Regions from separate parts of the Planococcus sp. 11815 genome, predicted to be linked through region 1. Evidence: riboswitches for the same ligand, from Rfam matches in the RefSeq annotation. Region 1 holds a riboswitch; each other region holds the start of a gene.

Region 1 (7,344 bases):
AACCAGCATTTCCAGAACAAACTAGAGCACCTGCAGTAGAGACTGAAACAGAACTTAATGAGGAAGTTGTGGTTGAAGGTCTTGGCGTGACTTGGGGTATGGTAGAGTTTGAACCAAACCGCTTACTTGTGACGCAAAGAGATGCAGCAGAACTTCTTATTGTAAACCTTGAAGATGGTTCTGTTTCAGATCCAATCGAAGGTACACCAGAAGTGAATAACTCAGGTCAAGGCGGTTTGCTTGATGTAGCCGTTGCACCTGATTTTGACGAATCAAGAGCAGTATTCATGACGTTTTCTCAAGATCTTGAAGACGGTACCGTCACTGCTGTCGGTAAAGGTGTGTTATCAGAAGATGAATCCTCACTTGAAGATTTTGAAGTCATCTTCCAAGCAACACCGGCATATGATGGCGACTTACACTATGGCGGTCGTATTATCTTCGATGAGGAGGGCAACCTATTCCTAACAACTGGTGAGCGTTCAGACGATCCAATTCGTGAACGTGCACAAGACTTGGACGCTTACTTAGGTAAAGTCATTCACATTACACAAGATGGAGAGCCAGTAGATTCAAATCCATTTGTCGAAGATGAAGACGCACTGGATGGTATTTACAGCTATGGTCACCGTAATATTCAAGGCATAGACTACAACCCTGAAACAGGAGACTTATGGATTGTTGAATTCGGTCCACAAGCTGGGGATGAACTGAATATCATTGAACCAGCGAACAACTATGGATGGCCAATTGTTTCTTATGGTATCGAGTACACTGGTGAATTAATCAATGATGGTATTTCAGAGCACGAAGCGCAAGGCTTTGTGGAACCAAGATATTATTGGGATCCAACAAGTGCACCAAGTGGTATGTCATTCTATGATAATGACGCAATCCCTGAATGGGAGAACAATTTGTTTATCGGTGGTTTAGCCCCGAACTATATTGTACGTGTCGTTATTGAAGATGACATCATCGTTGGAGAAGAACGACTATTGACTGATGAAGCTCAACGTTTCCGTGACATTCTTGTAACTGAAGATGGCGCGCTTATTGCGAGCACTGATGGCGGTCTGATTTACCAGATTACTGCAGCAGAATAATTTATTATCCTCTAAAAGCATCTACTCTCATATCAGCGTCATTAATTTGAGTGGTATGAAAATATTAAATAAACAGGCATTCATGTATTCTCATGAATGCCTGTTTATTTGCTGTTTGAATAGATTGAAAGTGTAATGGCTGTAGAAGAAGGGGCTTGAAACCATCAGCAACTCTCATTGTCTTTTATGGTATAATTACCCAAATTACCAAGGGGTTATCGATTGCTTAAATACGAAAACATTTCATTAATAAGGTTATTTATGCTTCGTATTCAGTTTTATGAAGAGGAGGTTTCTTTATGAAATTAACCATCATACTTCTGCGTATTGTATACCTTCCTATAGCTGGACTTTTTATACTTCCCATATCTTATTGGTTTGCAGCTGGCTTCATCTCCGAATATGGACCGGAATCACCTGAAGTTATCTTTCCACTCTGGCTAATCCCCGCTGCAGTGTTCTTGCTCGGCGTCGTCATACAATGTTGGAAAAAGTATTTTTGGTTAGGAATAGGTATTACGGTGTTCTCGTTTATTTTGTTCTTTACAGACATCATTCCTTATAGAGCAATCAATCTGTTTTGAAATGATGGAACCGGTTTATGAAAAAGAGAAGCGAAAATAAACAAGCCCGGCTCAGTTCATAACTGTGCCGGGCTTATTTTGATATCTACCATTCGAACACAAATTTCAGTGTAATCGTAATCGCAGAGTATAGGATGACGGAAATAAGGAAAGTCGGGAAATGCGTGTCCTTTTCGCTCGGCAATTCGTGCTTGAATACGGTGAAGATCATGGCGCCGGAAACGAGCGAGAAGACGATCGATTTGAACAGCGGCGTCAGTTCAGTCGTCAAAGCGACAATCCAGCCGGCGACAATGCCGACAGCCAGTATATAACGACCGTATTTATTGTACTCCACAGGAAACTTCCGCCACATATCATGGGCGACCGCCATGAAATGCGGACCGATCGCGACGCAGTAGAACAAAGCTTGAATGGCTGACACTTCAAATGATAGGACAGAGTAGGATACGAGCGCGTTATAGAAAGCATAGAACACGATGACCGACCAGAAAGTAGAGGTGTGGGAAATATAATTTTGCTGAATGACGATTTGAATGCCGACAAACAAGACGACACCGAGAAGGCCGATGAAATAGATTTCCGACTCCATCGTTAGCTGCCGGTACGGTTCTTCGATCGCCGCTTGCTGCTTATGAAGTGTGGGGAGCAGGTAGATAAAAATATACGAAACAGCTAACCCGCCTGAAAACGAGAACCACTTCACTTGCTTCAGTTTATCTCGAGGCACCAGGACGCTCGCGAAGAAATGGATCAAGATGAATACTATGCCGATCAAGAACGGTATCAACAGCATGACCCAAGCCTCCTGTCAGATGAAATGATCTGATGAAATGGCGAGCTTTTGTTAAATTAAAGGGTACTATAAATAACGTAAATTGATTTTCTATATTGTACTGCTTCGTTTAGAAATAATGAAGCCGCTTTTACATAATTTTAGCAAAGAACTAACCGACTTGGCCTTGGCGATTCGATTTGTGAAACTTTCTGGTTGCATTTTTTCTTTAACGGCTTTATATTATGTGAGGCATCAATTAATGAGGGGTCAATTAATATTTCTCAAAACTATTAGGGTAGAAAAAGGAGCAATTAAGATGAACACATTACAAAACAAAAAAACCAATGATTTCAATGAAATCGTCAATGGGCGCCGTTCCATTAAGCAATACGACCCGGATGTGAAAATCAGCCGCGAGGAAATGACCGAAATTTTGGAACAGGCATCCACGGCCCCTTCTTCCATCAATATGCAGCCTTGGCGTTTTGTTGTTATCGACAGCGCAGAAGGAAAAGAAAAGCTTGCGCCGCTGGCATCTTTCAACTTGGAAAAAGTGATGAGTGCATCAGCTGTCATCGCCGTGTTCGGCGACCTTAACAACATTGAATACGCAGAAGAAATTTACGGAAAAGCTGTAGAACTCGGCTATATGCCGGAAGAAGTGAAAGAATTCCAAGTCGGCTACTTCAAACCTTTGTATGAAGGCATGTCCAATGAGCAGATGAAAGACATCGTGCTATTGGACTCAGGGCTTGTGTCCATGCAATTGATGCTCGTTGCCCGTGCATTCGGCTACGACACCAACCCGATCGGTGGCTACGACAAGGAAAAAATCGCTGAAACGTTCGGCCTGGACAAAGAGCGTTATGTGCCAGTCATGCTTCTCACGATTGGCAAAGCCGCCAACGACGGCTTCCAGTCGTACCGCTTGCCGGTCGAGACGACCACAACCTGGAGCTAAGCCAGCCAATCTTGAGTATTCGGGATTTATGTATTATATTTGACTGGTCAATGAATAGTGGGCACAGCTATCAATTGACTTCATCGATTATTTAGGAGGTCTTTCAATGCCGTGTTCATTTTCAAAGCAGGAACAAGTGCTGCACCAGTTTAAGGGCCTGACCAATCAAATCAGCCCGAAGTTCGAGCGTTGCACAGGCATCAGTGCGTCGCGTTATGAGTTATTGTCGCAGCTTTATAAAGTTGACGAAATCAACCAGTCAACGCTACAAAAATTGGTCAATATCGATAGCGCCGCGGTCACGCGCCATTTAAAACAGCTTGAAGCGAGCGGCATGGTCAAAAAGCGCAGAAATCCAGAAGACAATCGCGTCATTTTTGTCAGCCTGACCGATGAAGGCCGCGAGCGCATCGTCGAATACCGGAAAGAAAATACAGGCTTCGTCAAGCAAATGCTCCACGATTTCACCACTGAGGAAGTGGATGCGCTTAGCGATATGCTCCGGCGCATGCAAGACAATATCGTTGATTATTAAAAATACACATTAAAGGATGGCGAAATGAAATGATGATTATCCATGCACATTTGCAAGTAAAACCTGACCAAGAACAAGCGTTTTTAGATGAAGGCAAAACTCTTATTGAAGCATCGCGTCAAGAACCAGGCAATGTACAATACGATTTGATGAAATCGGTCGAGAAGGACGGCCATTACACGATGGTCGAAGTATGGAAAGATGCGCAAGCAATCAAAGCCCATAACGCGAGCGAGCATTTCACGGCATTTTCAAAAAAAGCAGCCGGATTCATGAGCGCGCCGATGGAACTGAAAGTCTATAGCGGTGAAGCTGTCCCAATGTAAGAAAAACTTGATGGTTTAAACGAGATATCAGGCAATGCTTGAACATCTCGGTGAACTGTGACAAGATAGACCTTGAAAGACAAATGCTAATTTCATAAAACACATGTGGGGGAATCGGTGTTGCCGATTGAGAGAATATCCGTGAGATATTGACCCTTGGAACCTGAACTGGCTAATACCAGCGGAGGGAACATATTCAAATCGGTCTATTCTGCGATGATATGCGCCCAAGGTTTCTATAACCTTGGGCGCTTTTTTGTATCCGCAATTGGATATGTCCCCTGACTCGGCTCCTGAAATCATCTTTTATGAATTCATTCAGAGGGGGAAACAAGATGAAAAAATGGTCGATTGCCATTGCACCGGTATTGCTGCTGGCGGCATGTACAGACGAAGCGGAAAATCCGGGCAGCGATGTGGCGAATGAACAGCAGGAATTGCAAGAAGTGACGATGGTCTTGGATTGGACGCCAAATACCAATCACACCGGATTGTATGTGGCACAGCAAAATGGTTATTTTGAAGAGCAAGGGCTCGATGTCGAGATCATCTTGCCGGGTGAAGCGGGCGCCAATCAATTGGTCGCTTCCAACCAGGCGGAATTCGGCATCGGCGCACAGGAAAGCTTGACGGAAGCGAGAGTACAGGACATTCCAATCGTTTCGATCGCGGCGCTCATTCAGCACAACACGTCCGGATTTGCATCACCTAAAGACAAAGGAATTGAGTCGCCGAGCGATTACGAAGGGAAAACTTACGGCGGCTGGGGAGCGCCAGTCGAAAAAGCGGTGCTTGGGTCCATCATGGAACAAGACAATGCCGATGTTGAAAAAGTCGACATCGTCAATATCGGCAATAGCGACTTTTTCACGGCGGTCGAACGCGACATTGATTTTGCGTGGATCTATTACGGCTGGACGGGCATTGAAGCAGAGTTACGCGGCGACGAATTGAACATGCAGTATTTGACGGACTACTCGGACAAACTGGATTATTATACACCGGTCCTGATGACCAATGAAAACTTGATTGCAGAAGATCCGGAAACCGTTCGTGCATTCACCAAAGCAGTCTCGCAAGGCTATGAATTCGCCATCGATGAGCCGGAACAAGCAGCTGAGATCTTGATCGAAGCGGTCCCGGATTTGGATCCGGAACTGGTGAAAGCGAGCCAGAAATGGCTGTCGCCGAAATATCAGGACGATGCTGCGAAATTCGGCCAACAACAAGAGCAAGTGTGGGCGGATTACGCTGCCTGGATGTTCGACAACGGGTTGCTGAATGAAGAATTGGACGTGGAGCAGGCGTACACCAATGAATTTTTACCGGAGGAGGAAAATTGATGGGCAATGCACTATTAAGTATTCAAATCATCCCGAAAACGAAAAACGGGGAAGACGTCATTCCGTATGTGGACAAAGCAATCGCCGTCATTGAAAAGTCAGGCGTCCCGTACCAAGTCAATCCACTGGAGACGACGATGGAAGGGGATATGGCGCAGTTGTTTTCGATCGTTGAGGAAATGAACGAGGCGATGATCGAAAACGGCAGCCCGAACGTCATCTCGCAAATCAAAGTGCTGTATCAGCCGAGCGGCGCATCGATGGATAAATTGACGGAGAAATACCGGCCGTGATGATTGTGCGGAAAGGATGGAGACCGGTTCTGGTCCTCATCCTTTTATTAATCATCTGGCAAGCGCTGGTGCCGCTGTTTGAAGTGCCGGACTGGCTATTGCCGACCCCTTATCAAATCGGGCTGGAAGCGGTAAACAGTTGGCCAAACTACAGCGGGCATTTGTTTGCGACGATCCGGTTATCGATCCTCGGCTTTCTCATCGGATCGTCGATCGGCCTTGGCGTCGCGATAATCCTTCATCTCGCGCCGAAACTGCGGGAGACCTTTTATCCTTTGCTGATTTTATCGCAAAACATTCCGATCATCGTGTTGGCGCCGCTATTGGTCATTTGGTTCGGCTTTGGCTTATTGCCAAAACTGATCATCATCATTCTCGTGTGCTTTTTCCCGATCACCATCGCGGCACTTGACGGGTTCAGGCAGACGAGCGGCGAATTGCTTCATTACATGAAAATGGCAGGAGCCAACAGACGCCAGATTTTTTGGAAGCTCGAATGGCCGCATGCGATGGCGTCGATCTTCTCGGGATTGAAAATTGCGGCGACCTATAGCGTCATGGGTGCCGTCATTTCCGAATGGCTCGGGGCGCAGGAGGGCATCGGCGTCTATATGACGCTCGCCTCGTCGTCGTTCCGGACGACGCAAGTATTTGTCGCGATCTTATTGATCATGTGTTTGAGCATGCTGTTTTTTGCGGCAATTGTGTTACTCGAAAAGCGAGTCATCCGCTGGAAAACGAGTGGGGGAGGGAATCCGAATGGCTGAATTGGCGATTGAGCAATTGATGAAAAGCTTTGAGGGGACCGAAGTGCTGAAAGAGTTATCATTGAATATAGCAGACGATGAATTTGTCGCCGTGCTCGGCCCTTCCGGCAGCGGTAAAAGCACGTTATTTCATTTAATTGGCGGGCTTTATGAGCCGGATGCAGGAAGTATTCTATTGGGCGGCGAGAACATCAACGGCCAAAAAGGCTCCGTCAGCTATATGCCGCAAAGCCCGTCGCTGCTTCCGTGGCGCACCGTGCTGGACAATGTTTTGTTAGGGGCTGAGATCGCTGGACACAAAGATCAGCAAGCAGCTATTCAAATGATGGAAAAAGCAGGACTGGCAGGGTACGAGCAATCGTATCCGCATCAATTGTCCGGCGGCATGAAGCAGCGCGTCGCTTTTATCCGCAGCCTCTTAAGCCCACAGCCGCTCATTTTGCTGGACGAGCCGTTTTCAGCGCTGGATGAATTCACCCGTTCGGAAATGCAAAAATGGCTCCTTGATATTTGGCAGCACAATAAACGCTCGATTCTTTTCGTCACGCATAATATAGAAGAAGCTTTGTTTCTCTCAGACCGCATTCTGGTGTTATCGGAAAAACCTGCGCGTGTCGTCGCAGAATTTAACGTGCAATTCAAGCGGCCGAGAGT
Region 2 (7,344 bases), 100 kb from region 1:
TTTTATTGCTCGGTGCGGGAATTTACTTTTTCATCCAATATCAACAGGGACAGAACATAGCCGGCGAAACCGAAATTGAACCGGAACCATTTTCAGGAGATGAAGACAACAGCGGGTACCAGAATATCCTCGTACTCGGGGTGGATTCGCGTGGGGAAGAGCAGTCCCGTACGGATACGATGATGATGGTGACCCACGACCGTGAAAACAATGAAGTGAAGATCACGTCGTTCATGCGAGATATTTATGCGGATATCCCTGGCTATCAATCCTATAAATTGAATACAGCGTATTATTTGGGAGGTGTCGACTTGCTGGCATCGACTTTGCGTGAAATGTTTGGCGTCGAAATTCATAATTACGCGCTGGTTGACTTCAAGAGCTTTGAAACGCTCGTCGATATCGCAGCGCCAGGCGGTGTTGAAATCGACGTTGAAAAAGAAATGTCCGAGAAAATCGGCGTGACTTTGTCTCCCGGCGTCCAGCAGTTGAACGGCCAGGAATTGCTAGGCTACGCGCGCTTCCGTTCGGATAATGAAGGCGACTTCGGCCGTGTGCGCCGTCAGCAGCAAGTAATTGCCGCATTGAAAGATGAATTGATCAGCGTATCGTCAATCCCGAAACTGCCGAAACTAGCTGGAGCGGCACAAGGCTATGTGCAGACCGATATGCCTTTGGTCGACCAAATCAAATTGGCGACACAGCTCGGAACCGGTGGCAGCGGCGAAATCGAACGCTTGACGATTCCGGTTGAAAGCGGCTACAGCTATGCGAATTATCCGCAAGCGGGCTCTGTTCTGGAAATCGATATAGAGCAAAACCGCCGTGCGCTGGAAGAATTTTTGTCTCAGCCACTCAACTAATTTTTCAGATAATATGGTAAACTACAGGTAGAAGCCTGTATAAAGAAGGGGATCGCCATGCCGCCAGATGACAATAGACCGCCGTTTTTCGCTACCAACTATATCCGCTTTCTGGGCGGAAGGAATACGTTCTTTACTTTATTGATTTTAATTTTGATCGGGCTTGTCGTGTTCATCTTCAGGGAAGTGTCGTTCATCTTCAATCCACTCAATGTATTCATGAAAACGGTCGTCTTGCCGGTCGTCCTGGCGCTTATCCTGTTTTATTTGCTGCGGCCAGTGTTGCGGTTACTGGAACGGTTCAAGATCCCGAGAATTTGGGGCATTCTCATTATCTTCCTTGGGGGTATCGGGCTCTTGACGTTGTTGAGCGTCCTTGTGTTTCCATTTTTAAGGGACCAGTTCCAGAACTTGATCGAGGAATTTCCGGATTATTTCATGCGCTTATTGAATAATATCGACCAGTTCTTGCGCAATTCCTTTGTCGGTGATTATTACCGGGATTCAAGCTTCAATATCGAAGCGTTGATTGCCACTTTGCCGACCAGCATCGCGGATACATTGCAAGCGACAGTGACAGGCATCATTTCGCGCGTCACCAGCTGGATTTCAACCATTACGGGCGTTATCTTGTCGATTGTCATCGTTCCGTTTATCCTGTTCTATTTATTGAAAGACGGCGATAAGCTTCCGGACTATTTCCTGAAACTGTTGCCGCCGAGGTTCCGCGACGATACAAGAGAAGTTTTAAAGGATGCAGACAAACAATTGGGGGCCTATATTCAAGGCCAGCTCATCGTGGCATTCTGCATCGGCGTAATGGTCTATATCGGCTTTTTGATCATCGGCATGGATTATGCGCTGCTGCTTGGCGCCTTGGCGATGGTGACCAGTATCGTTCCTTATATCGGTCCAGCAATCGCAATTACGCCCGCTGCGATCATTGCACTTGTTACCTCGCCGTTCATGCTCGTGAAACTGGCGATTGTGTGGACCGTTGTGCAGCTGGTGGAGGGTAATTTGATCTCGCCGCAAGTGATGGGCAAGACGATGTACATCCACCCTGTCACGATCATTTTCGTCCTATTGACGGCAGGCTCCTTGTTTGGCGTCGTCGGAGTCATTTTGGGGATCCCGATGTACGCGTTGCTGCGGGTCATCGTCAGCCATTTGTACAAGTTGTTCAAACGGCGTTATAACCGCTATGAGACAGACTTGGATAAACAATACGATTATACTGAGCTTTAAGAGTGCCGTTTAAAGGCAAGGAAAAAGTGGTATGGAGAATTATCAAATTTTGGGGGTATAGATTTTTATGAAATTCAAAGACTTTTTATCTTCAATCGGCATCGGTTCGATCAAAGTGGACACTGTAGTGGAAAGGCCGCATCTTGAAGAAGGCGAAACATTGAATGGGACTGTCTATTTAGACGGTGGAAGCGGCGATCAGGAAATCGATTATATCGAACTGCAAGTGATTCGTTTAGTGGAAGATTACCGGGAAGACAGCGATTTTGATTTTTATGAAACGCCAGTTGCCAAGCAGAGCTTGGAATTTGCGGGGGCCGTGAAATCAAAGAACACCGTCATGCAGCAATTCGAGATTGTCCCAGATGAGCGGTGGGTGCTGGAAAACGTAAATGCCAAATTGATCTTGCGGACCATTGTCCACGTCAAAAACGGCGTTGATGTACAGGATGAAGACGAAATCACTTACGGCAAAATCGAGAGTTGAAAACAGTTTGAAGATAATCTTATTATGTTAACCAAAACAACACTCCCAGCAGAGAACGATCCAACTGCGGGGTGTTGTTTTTGTATGACCAACATTTAGGGTCACAAGGTAATTTATTCTTTAAGAAAAATTTTCAGCGCCCGTTTTATGTGAAGGACTGTTGATGCTCATGGAAACGGTCATCACTAGATGGGGATATTGATCAGAGCGTGCGCTCGAAAAGCAGGTTTCATAAAAAGAAAAGACCTCATGGATATCCCCGTGAATGCCGCTAGCGTATTGCATGGAATCGTTCCACACGCCGAACTCTTTGGCACGTTCCACTTCGCGGTAGATGACATCCATATAGTCGGGGTTGTTCATCGGGTAAAGCGCGAATTGCGATGAAACATATTGCTCGGTACGGTCTTGGTTTGCCGGTTTAGCGGGTGTCTCCAAATACACATCGCCCGCGGTATCTCCAGGACATCCAGCTGAAAAGGTGCCGGACAGGGCGATATGTTCCTTTGTCTTCGCCGCATGAAGAGTGAGCGCCTTCGCAACATTGAAGACATGCTGTTGTTTGCCCCGGATGACGGTGGAGACATCATCGGTTTGCATCCACACATGGGATGTATCGGTATCCTTTAACGCGCTTTTGATGATCTTGATAAAATTTCCGCTCATCGGATGCAAGGAAAAGCGAAATCCGACGATCGGGCTGTTGCCGCATGAAGTTGGTTCCATTTAGAATCCCTCCTAAAAATATGCACAAAAAAGCCGCATCCGTGAAGATGCAGCCACTTTACCTTACTTCGTAGTCATGTCGGAAAGTCACCGCACTTCCTCACGCAGGTCCTAACCTGATCGAGTCATAAGGGATCGGAGCGAAAGCTCTCATCTCAGCAAAACATGCACCCCCAGTGCAGAAAAACTGTATGCGGTTTTAAGTGTCGGGTTTGCCCGATGGCTAAAGTCTAAGCCAAATACTTTTCCAAGTAAAGGGGTTCTCCTATTTTCAACGACAATGAGAAAGTGATGGCTGAGGTGAATACTCCCTAAAAAATCGGGTAAACCTAAAGCAGACAAGCATTTGAGGAGGAATCCAATTATTATGGCATCAACAAAAAAATTCCGCGTCGTTTATCATTTCGGCGCAGGCGTCGAAGCGGTCAGCACCGTCGAAGCAGATACCCCAAAACAAGCGGTCAGCGGTCTGGATGCGGATGATTTCCGCGAATTTATCGGCGACAACGATACGTATTACCAATTCAAGATGGACGAAGTGAAAATGGTCAGTGTCACTGAAGTCACAGACGGACAGTGATCGAACAGACAAGCGCAATAGAGAAAATCCCCTGCCGATGAAAAGGCAGGGGATTTTTTGGTTCATGTTCCGCAATAGGTCTGGTATGGAGGCGTCGAAGGCGGTGGAGGGGCCGTATAGGGCTGCTGTTCTTCGGAATGGGAGTATGGATTTCGAAGGATATCCAAAAGATTTTCCATCACTTCATAATCGCCTTGCGCTGCCGCTTCCAGTGCCGCTTCCACGCGGTGGTTACGCGGGATGACGGCCGGATTCCGGCTTTTCATCAATTCCAGGATTTCTTGTGCCGAGCGGCCTTCTTGCTGCTGACGGGCTTTATAGCGGCTATGCCACTCTTTAAAAGCCGGGTCGTTTGCCAGTTGGGGCTCTTCCACTGCTTCGAAAGTCAAGAAACGGAATGTATTGGTATAATCCGCTTGCTTTTCCTGCATCAATGCCAGCAAGTCATCGATCAATTGTTCGTCTCCTGGCGCTTCGGTAAACAAGCCCAATTTTTCGCGCATGCCTGCTAAATAAAATCGTTTTTCTGAACTTACGTATTCCTCAAGCGCTCCTTGGAGAGACGACAAGGCCTGTTTTTCCGGAATCTCATCTAAAAGAGGAAACAGGGACTCTGCAAAACGCGCTAAATTCCATCCGCCGATGAGCGGCTGGTTGCGATAAGCATAACGGCCGCCAGCATCAATCGAGCTGAAGACCGCGGATTCATCATAGCGGTCCAGAAAAGCGCACGGGCCATAGTCGATCGTTTCGCCGCTGATCGCCATATTGTCCGTATTCATGACGCCGTGGACAAAACCGGCGAGCTGCCATTTCGCGATGAGTGAAGCTTGCCGCTGCGCTGTCTGGCGGAATAATTCGATATAGCGGTCTGGACCGGAGATTTCTGGGAAATGCCGTTTGATCGTATAATCCGCCAAAGCTTTCAAATCTTCAGTCGAACGGTATTTCGCTGCGAATTGAAAAGTGCCGACACGGATATGGCTTGAGGCCACCCGCGTCAGGATCGCTCCAGGTTCTGCAGAGTAGCGCTGAATCTTTTCTCCTGTCAACACAACTGCAAGGCTTCTGCTCGTTGGAATTCCGAGCGCATGCATGCTTTCGCTGATAATGTATTCCCGCAGCATGGGCCCGAGTGCCGCACGGCCGTCTCCGCTTCTGGAAAAAGGCGTGATGCCGGCGCCTTTTAATTGGACATCGAAAATCTCGCCATCCGGTGTTTGCTGTTCACCGATTAAGATGGCACGGCCGTCGCCGAGCATCGTAAATTGGCCGAATTGATGGCCGGCATAGGCTTGGGCGAGCGGGAAGCTGCCTTCAGGAAATTGATTGCCTGCAAATATTTGCAGTGATTCAGGGCTGTCTAGCCGTGCTGGGTCCAGGCCAAGTGATTTTGCCAATGCTCGGTTTGCGATAACGAGTTCAGGCGATGAAACCGGATTGGCCTCCATCGGGGCATATAAAGTTTTCGGCAGGCCTGCATAACTATTCTGCAGTTTCCAGCCGGTTTCTGTGTAATTCATGAGAGCGCCTCCTATCTACAATTTGTCGGGCATGTCTTTATATTATTATAGCCGTAATGAAATCCTTGAAACAACCATAGCGGGCTGGCTCGTGCAAATAGAAAAGCTTGAGCCGTACACCTATTAAAAGGTGCTGCGGCTCAAGCTTTTGGTCATCGTCTTAACGTTCTTCAACCGGCACGTAAGTCTGCATGCCAGGCCCGATGTATTCCGCACGCGGGCGGATCAGGCGGTTGTTCGAGTATTGCTCCAAGATGTGCGCGAGCCAGCCCGACGCACGGGAGACCGCGAAGATCGGCGTGAACAAATCATGCTCGATATTCAACGAGTGGTATACAGATGCCGAATAGAAATCGACGTTTGGTGGAAGCGGTTTGGCGCTTGTCACCATTTCTTCGATCTTGACGGACATGTCGTACCACTTCGATTCGCCGCGAAGCTCGGTGAGCTTTTTCGACATTTCACGCAAGTGCTTCGCACGTGGGTCGCCTTGTTGATAGACGCGGTGGCCGAAGCCCATGATTTTCTCTTTGTTCGCCAGTTTTTCGTTGATGACCGGCTCGACGTTGTCGACCGACCCGATTTCTGTGAGCATCTTCATGACTTGCTCGTTGGCGCCGCCATGAAGTGGGCCTTTCAAGGCGCCGATCGCTGCCGTCACACCGGAATAGACGTCGGACAATGTCGCCACTGCCACACGTGCCGTGAACGTCGATGCGTTCAGTTCGTGGTCAGCGTGCAAGACAAGCGCTTTGTTGAACGCTTCGACTTCGATGTCTTTTGGCTCCTCGCCAGACAGCATGTACAGGAAGTTCGCTGCGAAGCTGTAATCCGTTTTCGGCTGGATCGGTTCTTTGCCTGCACGGATGCGGCCGAATGCCGTGACGAGCGTCGAGATCTTCGCCTGGATTTTGATGGCTTTGCGGTAGTTCGCTGCATCTTCCATCACTTCCGCTTCTTCGTCGAAGAGACCGAGCATGGAGACCGCTGTGCGCAGTGCCGCCATCGGATGGACGTTCTTGATGTCGTATGTCTTGAAGTGGTCGAGCACCGCTTGCGGCACCGCCATGTTGTCAGCAAGCTGCTGTTTCAGCTCTGCTAGTTCGTCTGCCTTCGGCAAACGCTGGTGCCACAATAGGTAGATCACTTCTTCGAAGCTGGCGTTGTCCGCCAGATCGTCGATATTGTAGCCGACGTATGTAAGGGTATCATCGATGATCGAGCTGATCGCCGATTGTGTTGCGACTACACCTTCTAAACCTTTAGTTGTTGTTGTCATAAAAAATCTCTCCTTTTTGATCATTCTGGTTGCCGGTCAGGGGCTTTAAGTTGCGCTATTTTTAAAGCGCTTTCATCTGGTTTCAAAAAATAAAGCCTGCGCTTTCACGACCGGATTTAACTGATTATTATGTAAGTTTACAGGAAATTGGCAAGTCGCAGGAATTGGGGAGCTGAAACACGGAAAAACGGCTTGAGGCAGTTAATTGATGAGCTGAGAGACAGGGGAATTATAATTTATGCGCATCAAATGGTACAGTAAAGCATATAAGAAATTCACAAGGATGCCAGCGGGTCAGCTATCGGAATGTTTACGCGGTGTGAAAAAAGGGAAAAAGCTCTTGCTTGTGTTTTTGAAAAGGTTTTTCTTATAATAGGGCTAACCATATGAGAATGGAAATGACTTGAAAAATGGAGAAAGATGGACATACACAGAAGGAGTTAAACCATTGAAAACTACGGAACAAGGGATCCGCTATATTGAATTAATGGATGGAGAGCCGGGAATTGATATTCCGGCGATGGTGAAAAAAGCGAAAACAGCGTATAAACCGTTTAATTTCAAAGATAAAATTGAACTTCTTTTCTTTTACAATGAGCGCAAAGATTTCAGCCATGCGATCTTCACTGAATACGGCA
Region 3 (7,344 bases), 880 kb from region 1:
GTAATTGAGGATCGCGAATGCCGCAACGCCTTCCGTTCCTGCCAGGCGTTCAAAGACATTATTATGCGAAATCGTGAACACCGACATGCCGACTTCCGCCAAGAAGCTCGGGAAGCCGATCACTAGAATCAAAAGCAACAATTTGCGGTTCGGCTTGAACCGGACAAAACGCAATTGATTGCCTTTTTTAAAGAAATGCGTGCACAAGACGAGCATGCCGACAAATGCCGCGAGCAAGGTCGCAGCTGCCGCACCCTTGACGCCGAAATCCAACACGAACAAGAATACATAATTCAAGCCGATGTTCAGTAAGGAAGTCGTGATAAGCGACACCATCGCCAAGTTCGGGCTGCCGTCATTGCGTACCATGATGCTGAGCGCATTTTCCATTGTGAAGACGAAGCCAAACAACAGCATCAAGTACAAGTACTCGGAGACGTATGGATAGGTTTCCGCGTTCGCCCCTAGCAAATAAGCGAGCTCCGTGCGGAACGGGAATGCCACTAGGCCGATGATGAGCGTCACCGCAAAAATCGACGCCATCGCATGCGAAAAGACGACGCGTGCTTCTGCTGTCCGCTTCGCCCCCATGAGAGCAGAAAATCTCGTAGCGCCGCCGATGCCGATCCATAGCGACATCGCGACGAATAATGTATAGACCGGTGCCGCAATCCCGACGCCACCCAGTGCGACCGGCCCGAGGCGGTTGCCGACCATGATGCCGTCCGCGACGATATTGATTGCCATCAGCAGCATGCCGATGGTCGAGGGTACTAAATAACGGATGAATGCCTTGCCGACCGACTCGTTATCGAGACGGTGAATAGATTGTTGTGCCATGTTGAATTGCCTCCTAGCTTTCTAAAACACTGAAAACTATATTTGTTTTTTTAGTTTTATTAGTCCGAAGAAATACTGGCGTTGGTTAGCCAGTTTATTTGTTATATAATCCTACGCTTGATATTGATTAGAACAAATACTTAGATACATTTGTTAACGAAATATCTAAGTGTTTGGAGAATCGTCTGCTCGACTCCTGTGGATCAGCGAGACGGCCGAGACCCCGCAAGACGCTTAGCGGCTGAGGAGGCTTGGACGCGAGCCCACGGAAAGCGAGCAGTAAGATTCGGAAAACACGGACCGACGAAAGCTATAAAACTTAAGTAAAATCAGCTTTAATCAGCCAGCATTTTTCCTATTCGTTTTTGACGAAGCCATCCAATAATAATTCACTCATCGTTTCAACAGCTTCCTTGATGGAGATGCTTTGCTCCGAGAAGAACTGCTGGTCCAAAGTGATATTGACGACATTCAAGATCATCTTCATCAACAGGTCGATATTCTGTCGCTTGATCAGCCCGCTTTCCATGCCTTCTTCAAGCAATTGCTTCAAGTCGTCCCATTGGTTCATTTCCCGGTCGACGCGTTGCCATTGTTCCGGGTAATACCGCTTCAATTGCTCCAATATGCGCAAGTCGAAAAAGTCATTATGGTTCGGGATCATGACGATGAGCTGATGGATTTTTTCCTGCAGGTCGAGGGTTTCGTCTTCGCGGATAGCACGCGCACGCTGTTCGTACTCCGAAAAGGCCTGGTCGATGATTGTTTTCAGGATTTCCAGCTTGGATGAGAAGTTCTCATACAAGGTGCGCTTGCTGATACCTAGCCGTTTAGCCAAATCATCCATCGTAAATTTGATGCCGTTGTTTTTCGTTTCTTCGATAAACGCCTGTATAATCCGGTTTTTCACAGCTGAACCCCCTTCATGAAAACTAATAATACTATAATCGTTTTCTCAGTTCAAGTAGAAGGATTTGATGACGTAAATAAGGATCCGTATTTTCCGAAGCTTATCACTCGCTTTCCGTGGGCTCGCGCCCAAGCCTCCTCAGTCGCTTCGAAAACCTTGTGCTCCCACATCTGCGTGGCAGATGCGTCGCAAATGAATGCGCTCGGCTAAGCTTCGCTCATTCATTCCTTGCGGGGTCTCGGTCGTCTCGCTGATCCACTGGAGTCGAACGAACGCTTCTCCAAATACTTAGATAGGTCATTGGTTTTTGAATGTCGAAAAGATGATCACCTTTTAATTAATAACTGGCTAATAGACTTATTCAACACACTGAAATAAGGATCGGCTTTGTGAGCCGATCCTTATCTTCAGACCAATAATTTACTGCTTTTCGTTTTCTCCAAACGGTACACTAACACCACGCCAAGCACCGCACCGCTAATGCTCGATACAAGAAATGGCGGCATGAAGAACAAGGCGCCGACTTCGGTTCCCATGAGAACACGTGCATAGGGCACCGCGACCAGTGAGGCGATGATGCCGGTTCCGAGAATTTCACCGGCTGCTGCAAAACCGAGCCGTCCGCTGTAGCGGTAAAAGATACCGGCAAGCAATGCGCCGATCATGCCTCCCGGAAAAGCGAGCAGCGAGCCGGTCCCCGTCAAGACGCGAACCGCACCGGTCAATAAGGCGATGACGACTGCAGGCCCTGGCCCGAAGACGACAGCTGCGATGACATTGATGGCATGCTGTACCGGATAGGCGCGGGCGATGCCTGCAGGGAACCAGACAAACGCGGATCCGGCGACGGCGAGTGCGACGAACATCGCCATGAGTACGAGTTTTTTCGTGTTCATCCGACCTGCCTCCCCGGAATCGATTGTTTAAACCGTTCGATTTGACCTGCGACATCTTGTGCCTGTGCTATTGACGAAATGACGGCGATGCCTGATACGCCTGCACGCCAGACCATTTCAGCGTTGCCCGGTTCGATGCCGCCGATGCCGATGACGGGTACGTGCGGATATTGAGCTTTCACTTTAATGATTTCAGCGACACCCGCGGGCGGTTTCGCATCGCTTTTTGTGCGCGTGCCAAATACCGGTCCCATGCCGAGATAGGTGGCGCCGCACGTCAGCGCCTCGTTCGCTTCTTTGACTGAATGCACCGAAACGCCAAGAGCCATCGACGCGCCGATTTGTTTTCTCACTTGTCCGCAGTCCATATCGTCCTGGCCAATATGGATGCCGTCCGCTTCGATTATGCAGGCGAGTTCGACATCGTCATTGATGAATAGCGGCACATCGTATTCACGGCATAGGCCCTTGCACTTTGCGGCGAACTCCACAAGCGCATCGCCCGTTAATGCGCCTCGCCCTTTTTCGCGCAGCTGGAAATGGGTGATGCCGCCTTGAAGCGCTTCTTCAAGCAAGGCGAGCGGCTCTTTAGTACCTGCGTTTGTCGTACCCATTAGAAAATAAATCGCTGGATTCCCGAACAAGATGAACCACTTCCTTTTCAATAGATTCTTTGTACGCCGCATGATGCGTCGGGCCGTGGCCATACCCAATGTTAAGCGGATACGCGAGTGCTGCCTGGATGAACTCCTTGGCGGTGAACAAAGCTTCTTCCACGGGTTTGCCTTTGCCGAGTTCAGCTGTCAATGCCGCTGAAAACGTGCAGCCCGTGCCATGCGTCTGTTCCGTTTGAAGACGCTCCGAACGCAGCAAGATCACCGTACCTTGTTGATCTAGATAAAAGTCTTCTGCAACGTCAGGGTCACTGCTATGGCCGCCTTTGATGACCACCGCTTCCGCTCCGAGCGATAAGATCGCTTCCGCCGCATTTCTGCGCGAGGCGTCGTCTGTGATGTCTATGCCGCTCAACACTTCCGCTTCCGGGATATTCGGGGTGATGATGGCAGCGAGCGGGACGAGCAAGGTTTTAATTGCTTCGACCGCTTCCTGCTGCAACAAGGAAGCGCCGCCTTTTGCGATCATGACAGGGTCGATGACGAGCCTGTCCCAGCCGTAGCGTTTGATGCCTATCGCTGTTTCTTCGATGATGCCCGCGTCAAACAGCATGCCGGTCTTGAGCGCACGGATATCGAAGTCGGTTCCAATCGCATCGAGTTGTTCTTTGACCGCTTGCCGGTCCATCGGGTAAATACCGTGAACGCCCTGCGTGTTTTGGGCAGTCACCGCCGTTACTGCAGAACAGCCGAATGCGCCGAGTTCCTGGAAGGTTTTCAAATCCGCCTGTATCCCCGCTCCACCGCCTGAATCAGATCCGGCGATGGTCAATACTTGCGCTTTAGCGTCCATAAAGTGCCGCCTCCTGACGTTTCGATAGCTCGTCCAAAAAGGCCATTTGGAAAGTTCCCGGGTTCAAGGCGATTTTCGATGCACGGCTTCCTGCATTCGCATAAATCTGCAAACCATATGCAAGCGCATCAAGCGGGGTAGATTCTTCGTCCGTTAAAAATGCTGCAAGTACCGCACTGAGCAAACAACCCATTCCGGTGACCGACGCCATCAACGGGTCTCCGCCTGTGATGTGCTCGGTCCGTTCACCATCCGTCACCAAATCGCTTGTGCCTGTCACCGCGACAATTGTTTGGTATTCATCAGCAACTTGCTTAGCGATAGCTTCCAAATCGCCTTGTCCTTCGCCTGCGTCGACGCCGCGTGCTTGCCACTCTTCTCCTGCAATGGCCGCGAGTTCGCCTGCGTTGCAGCGGAGTAGCGTGATATCGAGTTCCGTCAGCAATCGTTTTACGGCTTGCAAACGATAAGCTGTCGCTCCGGCACCGACCGGATCCAACACAATCGGGATGCCTTTTTTCATCGCGGCGCGTCCCGCGATGAGCATGCTTTCGAAAGAGCGCTCCGTGATTGTGCCGATATTGAGCGACAAGGCATCGGTGTGCCCTGTGAGTTCAGCGACTTCCTGTTGTTCGTCGCCCATGACCGGCGAGACGCCGAGCGCGAGCAAGCCGTTTGCCTGGAAGTTCGAGACGACGTGATTGGTGATGCAATGAATCAATGGCTTCCGTGCGCGCAATTCCCTAAGCATGGCGGACACTCTCCTTTTTCACGGGCAGTTCCCAGGTTTCCATCGTCCACGCTTGCTGCCAGAACTGCCATTCATAATAACTGCTTCTCATAAAGCGCTTTTTCAATTCGTTGCGCCGCTCTTCCGGCAATCCTTCAGCCAATCGGTCCATGCGTTCGATCTGTTCATTGACGAGTTCCCCGAACCATTCGGAACCGTATGTGCCGATCCATTTTTGGAAAATCGGTTCTTCCGGTGTCGCCGTCTTCAAACGTTCGCCGATTTCATAATAAAGCCAATAACACGGAAGCAGTGCGGCGAGTACGTCGGCCAAGTCGCCTTCTGCGGAGCGGTACATATGCGAAACGTAAGCATACGCGTGCGGCGACGGTTCGAATAGTCTCCAATCTTCCCCGGTCACCCCGAGCAATTCCATGAACGATTCATGAAGCGCGAGTTCCGCGGCGCAAGTCTGTTCTGCGTGATGCGCAAATGACTGCGTCGTCTTAAGGTCTTTGGCTTTGGTGGCACCGATCGCCTGGACTTTCGCAAAATGCGTCAGGTAATAGGCGTCTTGCATAACGTAGAACTTGAAAACATCGAGCGGCAAATCGCCTTTCGCGATGCCTTTCACAAACGGGTGTTCAAAACTGGCGTCCCATAAATCTGCACATTCCAACCGGACTTCTTTACAAAATGTCATGTCGCTCTCTCCTTTTTTGGGCAAAATAAAACACCGCTTCCCAGGTAAGGAAGCGGCGATAAAGGTCAGCTGAAGAAATTGGAGAAAGGCTCACAATTCGCCCACTTCCCTACGCTGGTATAATCCAGATCAGGTTCAAAGGGTCCGAACTCTTGTCCGTCTCAGCCAACATGGCTCCCCTAGTGGAATAGCGATATTTTTTATTGTCGGCAATAGAATACCATAACTGGCTTTTGAATTCAAAACTTTTTGAAATTAAGGTTTTTTTGGAATGCATAATGCGAGAGATTGGGTTTGCCAAATATGTGATTAGGTTAGTCATTTTGTTGACTTCGTCCGTTTTAATCCATTTTCTTAGAAGTCATCATTTTATGCATATGAAATTTAATGGGCTATGTAATTCATTGTCATTTCAAATATAGAGCTGTAGTGGAAGGGGCTGACGCCGGAGGGATCGCGCGGGACTGGCGAGACCTATATGGCATAGCCATAAGGGCTCGACGCCCGCCCCTCGGCAAGCATGCCCCTGCAACGTAAGCTCATCCACACTTAATTCCTTCACAAAAAAAAAAGAACCTCCATAACTGAAGGCCCTTTATCGTTCTTCCACATATTCAATCTGATAATCCCCGTACTCATCAATCACGACAGTGTAACGGCGGCGGTGGTCGATCGTTCCGGTCTCGCCGTTTGCTTCATGGTAATTGAACACAGCGCCTGCTTCCACATATGCGGCATCGCCTTCAATCTCGACGGAAGTGACTTCCGGCACGACCGAATCATACACGCGGCCCTCTGTTGAATACTCTTGTATAACACTGTCGACTTCTTCAACTGCCTGGCTTCCCGGTACTAAATACGAAGAATAATAATTCAGTTGCTCATCATTCATGGAATACGGCAGCAAGTCATAATAGGCTTCGATGAAACTCTCCAGCAACGCTTCATCAAAATAGGCATCCTTCACGGACGGTTCGACCAATTGCGACTCGGGAAGCGGTTCCGGATTATTCGCCCAGCTATCCAACATTTCCTTTTTCAAGTACAGCGGGATCGTGTAGCCGATTTCGGGATTGTCCTCGAGCATGACCGAATTGATGCCGAGCACTTTGCCGGTGCTTGCATCCAAAAGCGGCCCGCCGCTCGAGCCTTGCTTGATCAAGGCATTCATTTCATAGAGATCCGTATAGACGAACATTTCCGAAAAATCGACGCCGGTATCGGTAATTTCCCCTTCGGTCGCAGTGTTCGCTGCGTTCTCCGGGCTGCCGATAGCGATGACCGGCGTTCCGATATCGACCGGTTCCATTTCCTGCTCGAGCGGCTCTTTTCCTGCGAGGTCCTCGACACGGACCAGCGCCAGATCTTCATCAAGCGATATGCCGATCACTTTGCCTGCGAACTCCTGGCCGTCGCTATTGACGAGTGCAATAAAGGTCGCATCGCGCACCACATGGGCATTCGTCAAGATATCGCCTTGGTCATTGTACAAAAAGCCGGAGCCTTGCTCGAAATCGGTATAGATCGTGTAGACATGCGTCTTCGCATTCGCGATCATCACCGCTTTTTCCTGAGCGGCCGTATCAACCGGTGAATCCGCCTGCTCGGTTTCAGCTGATGGCGGTGCTTCTGTATCTGTCCCTCCGCAAGCCGCGAGGATCATCGCTGACAGGAAAATCATCAGCCAGTGCATCATCCGTTTGTCCATAGTCTCAACCCGCTTCCGTTAATGTGCATTCATTATAGCAAGCCATAATTGAAAAAGGAACGGGAAAGGACACTGAAATAGAGGGAATGT
Region 4 (7,344 bases), 670 kb from region 1:
CGATAAACTCTTCGTCCATCGAGTAGCCGACCAAAGCGCTGAGGAACGGCAAGCGCTTGATGCTGTATATGGAAATATGGCCAATCAGCTGATTGTTGTCGCGTGAGAAAATCCCAAAACTGTATTCCCGGTTTTCTCTCGCTTGGTAGATCGATTCACGGATTTTCTCGCGCTGTACGGCGATCGTGAAATAACTATCGCGATGCCTCGGCTCATAAATCGCCCAATAATCGCGGTTTTTCACCAGGATCCGCACCATGTCTTCAGCATCTTCTACGGTGAGTGTGCGCAGATAACACGTTTTCCCTTCAAAAAGCAGATTCATCTTATCCCTCTTCTGCAGTCAATTTGATGAATTCCTCAACATCTTTTGTACACAAGGCAATGCCTTTTTCCCAGAACCCTTTTTCGGTGATATCTTCTCCGAGATGCTTCATCGCCAATTGTTCAGTACTCATAACCGCCGTATCCCGGAGCAAGGCCATATATTTCTCTTCGAACCCTTGTCCCTCTTCGAGCGCTTTCGCGTACACGCTGAGCGAGAACAAGTAACCGAATGTATACGGGAAATTATAGAACGGCACATCGGTGATATAGAAATGCAATTTCGATGCCCAGAAATGTGGATGCCCTTCCGATAAACTGCCGGCAAACGCTTCCTCTTGGGCCTGTTCCATCAATTCATTCAAACGGCTTGCCGGAACTACGCCATTCTTGCGTTCTTCATAGAATCTGGTCTCGAACAGGAAGCGGGCATGGATGTTCATGAAAAATGCCACACTGCGCTGAATCTTGTCTTCCAGCAACGAGATTTTCTCTTCTTTGGTCACAGCGTTCTTGACCGCTGCGTCCGCTACGATCATTTCTGCGAATGTCGACGCCGTTTCGGCGACGTTCATCGCATAGCTGCGGTTCAAGTCATGCATCGGTTGCAGTGCATGCGTATGGAAGGCATGCCCCAATTCGTGGGCCAATGTCGCGACATTGGACATCGATCCGCTATAGGTCATGAAGATGCGTGATTCGCCGCTTTTCGGAAGCGATGTGCAAAAGCCCCCCGGCATCTTATGCGCGCGGTCTTCCGCTTCCACCCAGCCGTTTTCCAGCGCGTGGCGGGAGAATTTCTCCAATTCCGGGCCGAATTTCCCGAAATGGCGGATGATGAACTCCGACCCTTGTTCGTAGTCGAACGACTGGGAGTTTTCCACGACCGGCGCGTCGACATCGTACCAGGCGAGCTGGTCTTTGCCAAGCAATTGCGCCTTGCGCGACAAGTAATCCGCAAATGGCTGTTTATGTTCGCTGATGGCTTGCCACATGACGTCCAAGGTTTCCTGTTTCATGTGGTTCATCTGCAACGGCTCTTCTAGCACATTGTCGACGCCGCGTTTTTTATACATTTGCAGCCGGAATCCTGCGAGTGAGTTCAAGGTTTTGGCAAACAGTTCTTCTTTTTCGCCCCATGCCGCTTCCATCTTGTCATAAGCTTCCTTCCGTACGCTTGCATCCTGGTGGGAGCTTAAATTATTCGCCTGCCCAACCGACAAAGTCTTGTCTTCCCCATCGACTTCCACTTGGACCGATACGGAAGCGATCAGCAAATCGTATAATTCGCTCCACGCGTGATAACCATCGATGCCGAGCGATGTAATGAGCCCTTCCTCTTGTTCAGATAATAGCCGTTGTGCTTCTTTGCGCCATTCGTCCAAGACGAAGGCAAATTCCTGCAAGTCTTCAGTCGAAAGCAGCTCTGACCAGACATTCGGGTCCGTCTCCATTAGGACCTGCTTGAATTTCAAGAAAGCACTTTGGAAACGCGACCGTAGCAATGCGTGTTCACTTTGCAGCAATGCCGCTTTTTTGTCTTCGGTGTTTTGCGCCATCAAGCAGCCGATAAACGCCCCGGCTTGGCGGAGGTCTACCGATACATCACTCGTCTGTTCCAAGAACGCCGCTACTAGCTGCGCGTCGGCTGTTCGGTTTGGCACATCAAATGTAGCAGCAGCTTGTTCAAAATCGGCCAGTTTATTGCCTGTTGCCTCCAGATGCGTTCTCAATTCAGCTGAATCGCTTCCCCCTGAAAATAAGCTATCGAGCTCCCAGACTTCCGGATATGTATTCGTCATCTTTTTTCCCCCTGCAGTCACGAATTTTCAAAATACATTAATAAGTATAACATCTCCCTTCACGGAACGGGAACGGCGACTGCCTGGTACATTTCACGATATCGCCATTTTTCAAAAACTTCCTGCACTTTCTTGTTGGTCGTGCGGGCTGGCGAGTTTATACTGATATTTGAGGAGGGATTTCATATGATTCGCGTACTGCTGATGACGTTGGCATTTATCGCCGTCGTCACCATGAATGCCTTGGCGAATATACTGCCGATCAACGGTCAGACTACCGGTGAAATCTCCGACCGTGTGCCGGTCCTCTTTACGCCGGCCGGTTATGCATTTTCCATCTGGTCCGTTATATATATTTTATTGGCTATCTGGATCATCGGCTTTTGGCTGCGCTTGAAAAAAGGAGTGCACCCTTCAGCAAAAGTGTCATTGTATTTCATCTTGAGCGCTGTTTTCAATATCGCCTGGCTGCTTTGCTGGCATTATGAGTTCTTTATTTGGTCGATCGCTGCAATGATTGCCTATCTATTGTCGCTGATCGCTTTGTACTTGGAATACGGAAACGGCGAACGGGGCTTTACGGAACGTTTGCCGGTCTCTGTCAATCTGGGCTGGATTAGTGTCGCGACCATCGCCAATATTAGCTATGTCCTGACTTTCTACAGCTGGGGCGGCTGGGGGCTGAGCGATCAGTTATGGACGGTCATCATGCTGACCGTGGCGACCGCATTGGCGCTTCATATACGTTTCCATCATTCGGATATCCCGCTGACTTTGGTCTTCATCTGGGCGTTCGTCGCGATTGCTGTACGCCACGGCATGGATGAACTATTGGTCAGCACGGCAGCTTTATTCCTAAGCGGCGTCTTACTGACCGGTATCTTGTTGATTAAGAAGAAGCCGGCAAAAACAGGTATGACGCCATAAAAAAACAACCATCAGCTGATGGTTGTTTTTTTATATTTGTTGATTTTATTTTTCGAGTTTTGTCAGCAAAATCGGCTCGCCTTTTGTGACGAGTACGGTATGTTCAATCTGTGCGACGAGCGATTGGTCCGGCGTGATAAAGGTCCAGCCGTCCCCTGATTCGATGATATGCTCAGCCTTTTGGGAAATAAACGGCTCGACTGCAAGCACCATGCCTTCTTTCAAGATCGTCGTTTCCCACGCATCGTAATAATTAAGGATATATTGCGGTGCTTCGTGAAGCGATTTCCCAACTCCGTGCCCTGTCAGGTTCTTGATGACAAACAAGCCTTGGTCTTTCGCTTCGCGTTCGACTGCCTTGCCGATCTGGTTCAGTTTGGCGCCGGCTTTCACTTTCATCATGGCGCGTTCGAATGCGGATTCCGCGGCTTGGCAAAGCTTTTCTTTTGCTTCGTGCCCTTCTCCGACCACAAATGAAATGCCGGTATCCGCGAAATAATCGCCGTATGATCCAGACACGTCAATATTGACGATATCGCCGTCGTTGATGACACGCTTACCTGGAATCCCGTGCGCCACTTCTTCGTTGACGCTGATGCATGTATAGCCCGGGAAATCATATTCCGATTTCGGGGCAGAGACGCCGCCCCATTCTTTGAACAGGCGTCCGCCCAGTTCATCGAGTTCTTTCGTCGTTATGCCGGGCTTCACGGCCGCTTTCATCGTTTCGCGGATTTCCGCCACCATTTGTCCGGCTTTTTTCAAACCTTCAATATCTTTTTCATTAGTCGCTATCATACTGACCCTTCTTTCAAACTATTCTATTTGAGCATTATAACATAGAATAAGCCGCTCTCGCCTCTCCTACCGTTCATTCAACTCCCATAAATACCCAAACTTAGTATGATTAATAGATCTATCCAACAAAAAAAGCCGCCTATCGATAAGGCGGCTTTCATCATGAATCCGGCTGCGTCAAACGCGGCGCTGTAATGAACAACAAAGAGCACACAATCGCTGCGACGATCGCAACGGGAATCATATAGGTAGCGTTATAGACTGCTGAATAGACGAAGACATTGCCTTCCGCAAACATGCCGAAGAATAGGATCCCCGTAATGACATGGATCACATAACGGAGAAATGACCCGATCAATACGCCAAGTGCGACCATGGCAATGACTTTTCCGGTCTTTCTCGCACGCACGGCTTCCAAGTAACGGCCGCGCATCATACCGGCCAAACCGACGACGCCATATGCCAGCAAATAATCCAAAATGACTTGCATGACCACAAAGCCGAACGACAGCGGCGCTACCGAGATAAAGCCCGTGACAATCTGCAGCAAGCCGACTAAAAGCCCCGTGATGACACCCGCTCCGACGCCCCTGCGGAATGCCATCAGCACGATCGGGATCATGACCAGGCTGACCGATCCCCCCTGCGGCATGCGAAAGGCGATAAAATCCAATACAAAGCCGAGAGCTGCAAAAATTGCAATTTCGACCATTAACAATACACGTTTATTCCTCATTCAAACTGCCTCCTTTTGGATTTGCACATCACCAGAAGGGCCGTTTTTAAAAAACCATATAAAAAACGGCGCCAGGACAGATCCTGGCGCCGCTTGGGCCGGTTTTCCATCCACATCCCTGCGCAAGTGTTAACTTACAGGTTCGAAGGGTAAGAACTTACTCGTTCACTCTCAGCCAAAGCTCCCCTTGTGGTGTATACAATTATTCCGCTATTATGTGTATTGTACACAACGCATACTTGGCTTGCAAGGCCGTTTCAGCCAAACGGATTAGGGTAGATAGAAACTAGCAAACTTTGTGGAAGGTGGTGGAGGCAGTTTGAAAACTGCCGGATCAATGATTGATTTATTGAAGGATTTGATCAAGATCGAAAGCGATACGAAAGAAGGAGCGAACGAAGCGCTGATGTTCTGCTCTGCCTGGCTCAAGGCGAAAGGCGAAGAAGTCGAAGTACACGATAACGACGGCTACCTCATGCTGACAGCAGCTAAAGGGCAAGGCGCCGAAAAGATCATCTGGAACGGCCATGTCGACGTCGTGCCCGGGCATAAAGAGCAATTTTCCCCAATCGAAGAAGGCGACAAACTATATGGCCGCGGGTCGGCAGACATGAAAGCCGGGGTTGCTGCGATGATGCAGGCATTTGTCGAACTCGACGCTTCTGCATTGCCGCGTGAAGTGCATTTGCACATTGTCACCGATGAAGAGATTGGCGGACGCAATACTTCGAAATGGCTCGTCGACCAAGGCCATTACGGCGACTTCGTCATTTGCGGTGAACCGACCCATTTGAAGATCGGCTTGCAATCGAAAGGCATCCTGAGAATGGATTTGACATTCAAAGGCAAACCGGCTCACGGATCGCGCCCATGGGAAGGCATTAACGCCATCGAATCGGCGATGAAATTCCATGCCGGCATGAACGATTTGCCGTTCCGCAAAGAATCAACGGAATACTATGAGCAGCCTTCCGTCAACTTGCCGATTATCAATGCAGGCGATCGTTATAATGTAGTGCCTGAAATCTGTAAGATGTCCTACGATATCCGCTTCATGCCGGGACAGGACAAGGACGAGATCGTCCGCCAGATGGAACAGCTGGCCAACACGCTCGATGTCGATATGGAATACAAGGCGAGCGGTTCGACCCCTGCCTTGACGACGACGGACGACCATCCATACATCCAGACCTTGATGAAGGCCGTCGAATCAACGCTATCGGAACAGCCGGTATTGTTCGGCCAGCACGGTGCTGCCGACACCCGTTATTACGCCGAGAAAATTGGCGGGCAAGGCGCCATCGAATTCGGGCCGAGCGGAGACGACTGGCATGGCAACGCGGAATACGTCTCCATTTCAAGTGTCCATTCCTATAAGGATATTCTGATCGCACACGCCAATGCCCCAACAGAGGTTTAAAAAAGGCTGAAATCGGGAAAACTCTACTAAACCTCAATACGAAAAAATGAATGGAGCGATAAATATGGCTATTGGAAGACTTGTCAGATCTGCGATTAAATACGGGCCGATTGCATACCCGATCATCCGTAAAGTGATGAACAACCGCAAGAAGAACAATGCAAACAATGAAAACGATGCACGTAACCGCAGCGACTCACGAAAAAGCCGCTGAACAATAAAAGGCCGGAGAAAATGATTCATTTTCTCCGGCCTTTTTATATTGCTTAAGCTTTTTAAATGAGCGGCAATGCCTGGCGAATCGCTAAATAATCCAGATCCTTGCCTTCAGAAGGCTTGGTGGCAGAATCGTCACTTGAAACATCTTCCGAATCGACCTCTTCTTCATCCGCTTCACCTGATGGCTCTTCCTGTTCTTGCATTTGCTGGATTTCTTCAAACGTTACAGGCGCCGGTTCCGGAAGTTCTGCATCTTCCACTTCAAACCCTTCGCCGTATTGCTCGAAGAATGCGTTCGCCATCTCCTGATAGCCATCTACGTTCGGATGGACGTCTCCGGAATTCGGGACGAGTTCCACGGCATCCTCACCGAAACGGTCGGCTAAATCGACAAATGTCGCGCCCGCCTGTTCTGCTTCCTTCTTGAGGATGTCGTTTAATTGCTCCAATTGCCCAGCCGTGCCTTGTTTTTGACTGTCACGGGCATGCGGGTAAGCAAAATAATAGCCCATTACATAGATATCCGCTGACGGCGCAAGCTCTTCCAGTCCAGAAAGAATCATTTCGACATTTTCACGCGCCGCATTCAGTGCGTAATCCGCTTGGATCTCTTCAAAGCTCAACGCCCCTTCAGCGGCATTCGCTTGCACGAGGCGCAGCAAATCATTCGCTCCGGCAGACACCGTGATAATGTTCGCTTGGCCAAGCAGCTCTTTTGCTTCATCCGACTCGATGCTTTCCAGGACATCTCCTGTGGTGAATCCAGGGAAAGCCAAGTCTTTCGAATAGAACGCCAGCGGCTGGTTGCGCGTCAATTCCTGCGCAATCAAATCTGTATAACCGCTGTCGATTGACCGGTTCGGCGTCTGGCCTGCCGCCAGTGAATCGCCGATAGCCACATAAGCGGCAGGAATTTGCGGCTCCGCAGATGCCGTATTCCCTGCTATTAGCAATAGCCCAGCTGCTGCCGCACTCATTGTCTTTTTCATGTGCTCACCTCGTTAGAATGCCCAATTTCCTTTTCGGAAAATCGCTTCGGTCTTGCCGTCTTCTGTAATGCCGTCGATGTCCATCTCGCTCGAGCCGATCATGAAATCTTCATGGACGATCGATGTATT

Evidence for each region. A riboswitch is a leader RNA that binds a small molecule or an ion and turns the genes downstream of it on or off. The one in region 1 is predicted to bind thiamine pyrophosphate.
Region 2: it holds a riboswitch for thiamine pyrophosphate, as region 1 does, so the genes downstream of both, M1Q06_RS09070 (YkoF family thiamine/hydroxymethylpyrimidine-binding protein) here and M1Q06_RS08545 (ABC transporter substrate-binding protein) in region 1, are expected to answer to the same signal.
Region 3: it holds a riboswitch for thiamine pyrophosphate, as region 1 does, so the genes downstream of both, tenA (thiaminase II) here and M1Q06_RS08545 (ABC transporter substrate-binding protein) in region 1, are expected to answer to the same signal.
Region 4: it holds a riboswitch for thiamine pyrophosphate, as region 1 does, so the genes downstream of both, thiT (energy-coupled thiamine transporter ThiT) here and M1Q06_RS08545 (ABC transporter substrate-binding protein) in region 1, are expected to answer to the same signal.

Annotation. Positions count from the first base shown of each region.
Region 1 is NZ_CP096991.1:1,674,755-1,682,098, forward strand. It holds gene M1Q06_RS08515 (PQQ-dependent sugar dehydrogenase) at 1-1,103, shown strand, start outside; gene M1Q06_RS08520 (hypothetical protein) at 1,403-1,687, shown strand; gene M1Q06_RS08525 (hypothetical protein) at 1,773-2,483, opposite strand; gene M1Q06_RS08530 (nitroreductase family protein) at 2,782-3,426, shown strand; gene M1Q06_RS08535 (MarR family winged helix-turn-helix transcriptional regulator) at 3,533-3,961, shown strand; gene M1Q06_RS08540 (putative quinol monooxygenase) at 3,991-4,287, shown strand; TPP riboswitch at 4,385-4,494, shown strand; gene M1Q06_RS08545 (ABC transporter substrate-binding protein) at 4,623-5,630, shown strand; gene M1Q06_RS08550 (thiamine-binding protein) at 5,630-5,923, shown strand; gene M1Q06_RS08555 (ABC transporter permease) at 5,923-6,690, shown strand; gene M1Q06_RS08560 (ABC transporter ATP-binding protein) at 6,683-7,344, shown strand, end outside.
Region 2 is NZ_CP096991.1:1,775,423-1,782,766, reverse strand. It holds gene M1Q06_RS09085 (LCP family protein) at 1-863, shown strand, start outside; gene M1Q06_RS09080 (AI-2E family transporter) at 921-2,111, shown strand; gene M1Q06_RS09075 (sporulation protein) at 2,179-2,598, shown strand; gene M1Q06_RS09070 (YkoF family thiamine/hydroxymethylpyrimidine-binding protein) at 2,719-3,324, opposite strand; TPP riboswitch at 3,405-3,509, opposite strand; gene M1Q06_RS09065 (hypothetical protein) at 3,692-3,904, shown strand; gene M1Q06_RS09060 (protein adenylyltransferase SelO) at 3,967-5,427, opposite strand; gene citZ (citrate synthase) at 5,588-6,706, opposite strand; gene M1Q06_RS09050 (hypothetical protein) at 7,155-7,344, shown strand, end outside.
Region 3 is NZ_CP096991.1:2,555,076-2,562,419, forward strand. It holds gene M1Q06_RS12960 (MATE family efflux transporter) at 1-840, opposite strand, end outside; gene M1Q06_RS12965 (TetR/AcrR family transcriptional regulator) at 1,196-1,750, opposite strand; gene thiW (energy coupling factor transporter S component ThiW) at 2,158-2,646, opposite strand; gene thiE (thiamine phosphate synthase) at 2,643-3,260, opposite strand; gene thiD (bifunctional hydroxymethylpyrimidine kinase/phosphomethylpyrimidine kinase) at 3,235-4,113, opposite strand; gene thiM (hydroxyethylthiazole kinase) at 4,103-4,864, opposite strand; gene tenA (thiaminase II) at 4,857-5,546, opposite strand; TPP riboswitch at 5,636-5,737, opposite strand; gene M1Q06_RS12995 (S1C family serine protease) at 6,142-7,254, opposite strand.
Region 4 is NZ_CP096991.1:1,001,150-1,008,493, reverse strand. It holds gene M1Q06_RS05065 (GNAT family N-acetyltransferase) at 1-325, opposite strand, end outside; gene M1Q06_RS05060 (M3 family oligoendopeptidase) at 327-2,126, opposite strand; gene M1Q06_RS05055 (tryptophan-rich sensory protein) at 2,313-3,053, shown strand; gene map (type I methionyl aminopeptidase) at 3,099-3,851, opposite strand; gene thiT (energy-coupled thiamine transporter ThiT) at 4,012-4,587, opposite strand; TPP riboswitch at 4,686-4,785, opposite strand; gene M1Q06_RS05040 (M20 family metallopeptidase) at 4,925-6,007, shown strand; gene M1Q06_RS05035 (hypothetical protein) at 6,072-6,221, shown strand; gene M1Q06_RS05030 (SGNH/GDSL hydrolase family protein) at 6,283-7,215, opposite strand; gene M1Q06_RS05025 (aminopeptidase) at 7,228-7,344, opposite strand, start outside.